Linked DNA regions of Anatilimnocola floriformis. Each later gene encodes a partner of the first gene's protein in a complex. Links are inferred from orthologs where the notes say so. Each region holds a gene or a part of one and is shown on either strand. Other genes may lie near its edges. The genes, in order: M9Q49_RS01125 and lpdA.

Region 1 (3,285 bases):
ATTCAAAAACCGCTGAGCGACGGCATTGAGTTCGTCGAAGGGCAAGTGCGGCCTACGATTTCCTTGCACGATACAGAATGCCAGGTCTGCGGCGATCCACTTACTGAAAACGTGGTGCAGTGCCAGAAATGTAAAACGCCGCACCATCTCGATTGCTGGCAGTACTTCGGCTCGTGCTCGGTCTATGGCTGCGGCCACAAGCGGTGTATCGTGCTCCGCAAGTAACCACTGTCGGCTTTCGCTCCGCGAAAGCACGCGTCTTTTTGAACGCCTGAGTCCAACGTGCTCCCTGCTGAAGATGCCAATCCGTCGCCGGCTCGCTTTGTGAGCCTTGCGCTAGTGCTCGAGGGTGGACTCGCTGCTGTGGCGATGGTCATTGGTTGGCTGGTAGGTTTTGATCCGTGGCACGGTCTGTGGCGGACCGATTACGACGCGAGCGCGCTCTGCCGCGACGTACTTTGGGGAGTTGCCGCCACCGGACCAGCCGTGGCCATTCTGCTGGTCGATTTCGAGCAATGGAGGCACTCGCTGATCTGAAAGATCAGGTCCGTGAGCTGCTACAGAAGTTATTGCGAGGCGCCGCCCTGTGGCAACTCCTCATCGTTGCGCTCGCGGCGGGAATTGGCGAAGAGGTGCTCTTCCGCGGCTTGATTCAAGCGGGCCTGGCCGCGCTGCTGCCGAACTCGTTCGCACTGGTCGGCAGCTTATTGATCGCGTCGGTCTTGTTCGGATTGTGCCACTATCTGAGCAACACTTACTTCGCGCTGGCGACACTCGCCGGCGCTTACTTTGGGCTGCTGATGCTCGTCAGCGGCAGTTTGCTGCCGGCGATCATCGCGCACGCGCTGTACGACTTCATCGCGCTGGCGTACTTGCTGCACGATGGCGAAGCGTAAACGCTACGGAGCGAGCAGCAACCGGCTGGGGCTCTTCAGATAATCGATCACGTCGTTGAGGAACCGCGCCGCAGCGCCGCCGTCGACGAGGCGATGATCGTACGAAATGCTCAGCGGCATCATCAAGCGGATGACGATTTCGTCGTTGACGACGACCGGCATCTTGCGAGCCCGACCAACCAGCAGGATGGCTACTTCCGGCACGTTGATGATCGGCGTGCTGTAAGTACCGCCGATCGCGCCGAGGTTGCTGATGGTGAACGTGCTCCCCTGCATGTCGGCAGCCGTAATCTTGCCGTCGCGGACGTTCTCGCTGATTGTTCCCAGGGCCCGCGCGACATCGGGAATCGACATGGTGTCGGGATGACGCAGGCTGGGGACCATCAGGCCCCGGTCAGTGTCGACCGCGATGCCGACGTTGACGTAGTCCTTGAAGATGATGTGCTCGCCATCTTCGTCGATCGAAGCGTTGATCGTGGGATGCGACTTGAGGGCCATGGCGACGGCCTTCACCACGAACGGCAGGCTCGTGAGCTTGATTCCCTTGCGAGCGTAGTCGTCCTTGCTGCTGACGCGGATCTTTTCCAGCTCGGTCACGTCGGCATCGTCGAAATTGGTAACCCGCGGGCAAGTCGTCCACGACTTGTGCATCTGGGCCGCGATGACCTTGCGGATCTTGGTCATCTTCTCGACATGGATCGGCCCGTAGTTGTCGCGAGCGCTCGAGCCGGCGTCAGTCTTGCTACTGTTCACACCCACGCCTTGGCTTTGAGCGCGGACCACGGCGAGAACATCTTCGCGCGAAATGCGACCGCCCGGACCACTGCCGGTGACGCGCGACAGATCGACGCCCACTTCGCGAGCAAAGCGACGAACAGCCGGCCCCGCGGCGACATCGCCATACTCAGCTGCTTCTTCGGCGGGAGCGATGGTGGCGACCGGCGCTTGAGCAACCGGCTGCGGCGCTGGAACGGCCTTCACGGGAGCAGGAGCAACGGGCGCTGGTTTCGCCGCGGCTGGCTGGGGAGCCGGAGCGGCAGGTTGCGGCGCTGGCTTGGCTGGCGCCGGAGCAGCCTTCGGCGCTTCAGCAGCAGGAGCCGGCTTGGCTGGCGCGGCTGAGGCACCAGCGGCGGCGCCTTCGAGCGTGAGCAGGACCGCACCGTTCTTCACGGTTTGGCCCTTCTTGATGTGTACCTTCACGACCTTGCCGGCGAAATCACTCGGCACTTGCATGGTCGCTTTGCCGGTTTCGATATCGATGATCGCCTGATCCTTGGCGATGGTGTCTCCCTCGCTGACGAGGATGTCAACGATATCTCCCGATTCCACACCTTCGCCGAGATTGGGGAGTTTGACTTCGATGGCCATGATTGTTTCGCTTCTATTCTTCGATTCGATTGATTAGCTAAGTCTTGGTGCGGCTCAGGCCCCTCACCCCAACCCTCTCCCCGGCGTACCGGGGCGAGGGAGTAATGCGAGGAGTTTCATCCCTTCCTCGCTTCAACCCTTCATCCCTACTTACGCAAAGTACGGATCGATCTTCTCGGGGTTGATCCCGAGGTCCTTAATGGCTTGAGCCGCCACGCTCTTGTCGAGGTCGCCGCGGAGGCCCAAGCGATACAGCGTGGCGAGGGTGACGCATTCGGCATCGACCTCGAAGTGCCGACGCAGGGCTTCTCGGGTTTCGCTGCGGCCCATGCCGTCGGTGCCGAGGGCGTAGTAATCGCCAGGAATCCAAGCGGCGATCTGTTCTTGCACTGCCCGGACATAATCCGACGCAGCGACGAACAGGCTTCCCTTTTCCGGCGCGAGAACTTCTTCGACATACGAAGTCCGCCGCGGCTGATCGGGATGCAGCATGTTCCAATGCTCGCAGGAGTGAGCATCGCGCCGCAACTGCGTGTAGCTGGTGACGCTCCACACGTTGCTGCTAATGCCGTACTTCTCGGCGAGGAGGTCCTGCGCCTTCAGCACATGACGAAGGATAGCGCCACCGCCGAAGAGGTTCACCTTAAGCTTGGCGCCCGGCACTTCCTTGGTCTTGAACTTGTACATGCCGCGAATGATGCCGTCTTCGACACCTTCCGGCATCGGCGGATGCGCGTAGTTCTCGTTGCCGACCATCAGGTAATAGATGGCCGTCTCGCCGTCCTGATACATCCGCCGCATGCCGTCGAGAATGATCGCCGCGATCTCGTAGTTGTACGCCGGGTCGTAGGCCCGCACGTTCGGGAATGCGATCGCGTTCAGCAAGCTGTGACCATCTTGATGCTGCAGGCCTTCGCCATTGAGCGTCGTGCGACCCGCAGTGCCGCCGAGCAAGAAGCCCTTGGCCCGCATGTCCTGAGCGCACCAGATCGAATCGCCGACGCGCTGGAAGCCGAACATC
Region 2 (3,255 bases), 5.8 Mb from region 1 along the record:
CCTCGCCTTGGTCACCCTTGAGGTTTTGTTTTCCCTGTTGGAGAGACTGTTCGATGGCTCGTTACACTGGTCCAAAGGCCCGCGTCAATCGTCGCTTGGGCGCTCAGATTTATGAATCGGCAGGCGCTGTGAAGGCTCACAGCCGTCGCGAAAGCCCCCCTGGTATGCACGTGAAGGGTGGCCGCCGCTTGTCGAACTGGGGTAAAGCTTCGGCTGAGAAGCAAAAGATCAAGCATTATTACGGCCTGGGCGAACGCCAACTGCGGAAGTATTACCACATGGTGGCTGCCAAGAAGGGGAACACCGGCGAGCAGCTGCTCAGCCTGTGCGAACGCCGCTTGGACAACGTCATCCGCCGCGCCGGTTTCACCAAGACCCGCCCGCAAGCCCGCCAAGGGATTGTGCACGGCCACTTCTTTGTGAACGGCATCAAAGTGACCAGCCCGAGCTACCAGCTCCGCCAGGGCGACGTGATCACCGTCCGTAAGAAGGAACCGATCTACAACCTGTATAAGGGTGTGATCAGCGAAGGTGGCACGATGACCCCTGATTTCGTGACCTTCGACAGCGAAACGCTGCGAGCCACGGTTCTGGCTGTGCCAGGCCCGAACGATTTCAGCTTGCCCGTCGACGTGAATATCGTCGTCGAATTCCTGTCGCGCTAATTGATTGCGTGCTCGCTGCAAGAAGCCACGAGTAGAATTAGTCAGGCGGATAACGTAGGGTGGGCCCAAGCGGTACTCCGCGGGCCCACCATCTAACCATGTCAAACGTCGGTTTGGTGGGCCTGATGAGTACATTCGACCCACCCTACAACTGCGCCTAGCAACAACGATGCATACTCCCTTGGTGGTTCTCGGCGGTGGTCCCGGCGGTTACGCCGCTGCTTTCTTTGCAGCCGACGAAGGTCTGGAAGTCGTCATCGTCGAGCAGGAAGGCAAACTCGGCGGCACGTGCTTGTTGCGTGGCTGCATCCCTTCGAAGGCCCTGCTACACGTCGCCCGCGTCATCAAGGAAGTGGACGAACTGAAGAAGGATTGGGGCGTCACCTTCGGCGATGCCAAGGTCGAGATCGATACGCTCCGCGCTCGCAAAGAGAAGGTCATCTCGAGCCTCTCGGGCGGTTTGAAGCAACTCGCCAAGCGCCGCAACGTGACTGTCATCACGGCGAAGGCTTCGTTCGAAAACAGCACGACGTTGAAGCTCGAAGGGGACGATCCGTCGATTCCCGAAGATCGCACGCTGACGTTCGATCAATGCATCGTCGCGACCGGTTCGCTCCCAGCCATGCCGGCGGCGTTCGACATCGGCAGCGATCGCGTGATGGACAGCACTGGCGCTCTCGCCCTGAAGGACATTCCGGAATCGCTGCTGGTCATCGGCGGTGGTTACATCGGCCTCGAGATGGGCACGGTCTACGCCAATCTTGGTTCGAAGGTCAGCGTCGTCGAGGCTCTCGACGGCATCTTGCTCGCTGCCGATCGCGATCTGGTCAAGCCGTTGCAAAAGCACCTGACCGCGCTGTTTGAAGACCGCATTTATTTGAACACAAAAGTCGGCTCGCTCGGCCTGCGTGATAACAAGGTCGAAGTGGCCTTTGAAGGCCCCGGCAAGTTTGGCGTCGAGCGTTACGACCGCGTGCTGGTCGCTGTCGGCCGCAAGCCGAATTCGCGCGGGCTTGGTTTGGAAAACACTAAAGCAGTCGTCACGCCTCGCGGCTTTGTCGAAGTCGATAAGTCGATGCGAACTGCCGATCCGCACATCCTCGCGATTGGCGATATCGCCGGCGATCCGATGCTGGCCCACAAGGCTTCGCACGAAGCCCGCGTCGCCGTCGAAGCCGTTCTCGGCAAGCCGACGACGTTCGACAAGCAGTGCATTCCCGCGGTGGTCTTCACCGATCCCGAGTTGGCTTGGTGCGGCATCACCGAACAGGAAGCCAAACAAGCCGGCCGTGCGATCGAAGTCGCCGTTTATCCTTGGGCTGCCAGTGGCAAAGCCATCGCGCTCGGCCGGACTGAAGGTTTGACGAAGCTGATTCTCGATCCCGAGACCGAGCGCGTCCTCGGCTGCGGCATCGTCGGCCCTGGCGCCGGCGATCTCATCAGCGAAGCGGCCCTCGCCATCGAAATGGGCTGCGAAGCCCGCGACTTGGCCGAGACCGTCCACCCGCACCCGACGCTGAGCGAAACGATGATGAACGCCAGCGAAACGTTCTTCGGCACGGCGACCGAAATCTACAAGCCGAAGCGGCATAAAGAAGCGGAAGCCAAGCCCGCCGAAGGCAACTCGCCAGAAACAGCCACGCCGTAATTAAAACGCTCCTGTCCCTGCGGCAGGGGTTTAACGGCTTTTGCACTACTCGCCCGACGTTCTCAAGAAGTCAGTCGATCATGGGAACTCTCGGTGATCGCTTCCAAGTTCACGTCGAACTCGCCAACGGTGGCCGAGTTCGAGTCGTTGACACGGTGACCGGTTCGGAACGCACGCAGGTCGGCCTCGACGGTGAATTCTCCGGCGACGTCGCCTGCCGACTCGCCGCCCAGATCCTTGTTGCATCGAATTCAACGGTAAGTATTGCGCGGGTCTTCAGTGTCGATATCTATCGCGACGGCGGCTCCTATGGAATGTGCTTTTATTCGCCCGACGGCGAGTGGTTCGAGTTCTTTGTACGGGTGCAGCACTGGGATCGTCCCACCGACGCGATACGATACCACCCTCCGGTGCTCTACTTTCAATCCGTGAATAGCCGCAATGTGATCCGAAACTTTACTTGGGAAGAGGCTGACGAATTAGTGTCGGGGATTCTTCCCGAGCAAATCGTGCCCTCAATGCCTCGAGTAGAATTTGGATTGCCCGAAGATTACGAACGAACCAGGTTTTCCGAGCTTGTCGAAATAATCCGACAGCGTGGCGTACGCGCCGATCGATGACGGTCCGGGCAGTTGCAGTAGTGCTAAAGCCGGTGAACCTCCGAGGCGGGACCGGGGGCGTTTTTAATACAATACGAATATGCCGAAGAAATTGCGAGTTTGGTTGCCGGACGACTGGGCCGATATTTCGGCCGAGGATCCCGAAGGGCCGGCGACGTTCTGCTGGACGAACGAAAAATCGACCGGTGTGTTTGAACTCTCGACGGTTGAGTTCAAGCAGGATTCGGATACTGTGCCGGATGAGGAATCGCTCGTGCGCATCGCCGTTGATTTCGGCCGCGATCACGAGTGGGGCGAATTGCAAACGGCGTTCTCCGGCGAA

Evidence for each region.
Region 2: the proteins of M9Q49_RS01125 (region 1) and lpdA are in contact, whole or in part, in a crystal structure (PDB 1EBD), measured with the Geobacillus stearothermophilus proteins. The link is inferred for Anatilimnocola floriformis from one-to-one orthologs. Residues at the interface, in WP_033016211.1 of Geobacillus stearothermophilus: Ile130, Ala131, Met132, Pro133, Arg136, Arg140, Glu141, Asn155, Arg157; in WP_049624544.1 of Geobacillus stearothermophilus: Pro340, Ser341, Asp344, Tyr345, Arg403, Asp406, Val408, Glu431, Ala432, Gly433, Asp438.

The regions. Positions count from the first base shown.
Region 1 is NZ_JAMLFW010000001.1:288,284-291,568, reverse strand. The notes cover bases 83-3,051. They hold M9Q49_RS01125 (2-oxo acid dehydrogenase subunit E2), read right to left. Parts: upstream 2,265-3,051; coding sequence 900-2,264; downstream 83-899. Other genes in these bases: aceE (pyruvate dehydrogenase (acetyl-transferring), homodimeric type), read right to left, coding at 2,415-3,051; M9Q49_RS01130 (CPBP family intramembrane glutamic endopeptidase), read left to right, coding at 516-896; M9Q49_RS01135 (hypothetical protein), read left to right, coding at 283-537; M9Q49_RS01140 (RING finger protein), read left to right, coding at 83-225. Outside these bases: more of M9Q49_RS01140, read left to right, coding at 1-82; more of aceE, read right to left, coding at 3,052-3,285.
Region 2 is NZ_JAMLFW010000001.1:6,051,320-6,054,574, reverse strand. Bases 135-3,073 are described here. They hold lpdA (dihydrolipoyl dehydrogenase), read left to right. Parts: upstream 135-834; coding sequence 835-2,313; downstream 2,314-3,073. Other genes in these bases: M9Q49_RS24050 (hypothetical protein), read left to right, coding at 3,013-3,073; M9Q49_RS24055 (hypothetical protein), read left to right, coding at 2,469-2,933; rpsD (30S ribosomal protein S4), read left to right, coding at 135-665. Also shown: more of rpsD, read left to right, coding at 54-134; more of M9Q49_RS24050, read left to right, coding at 3,074-3,255. UniProt on the Escherichia coli protein: Lipoamide dehydrogenase is a component of the glycine cleavage system as well as of the alpha-ketoacid dehydrogenase complexes.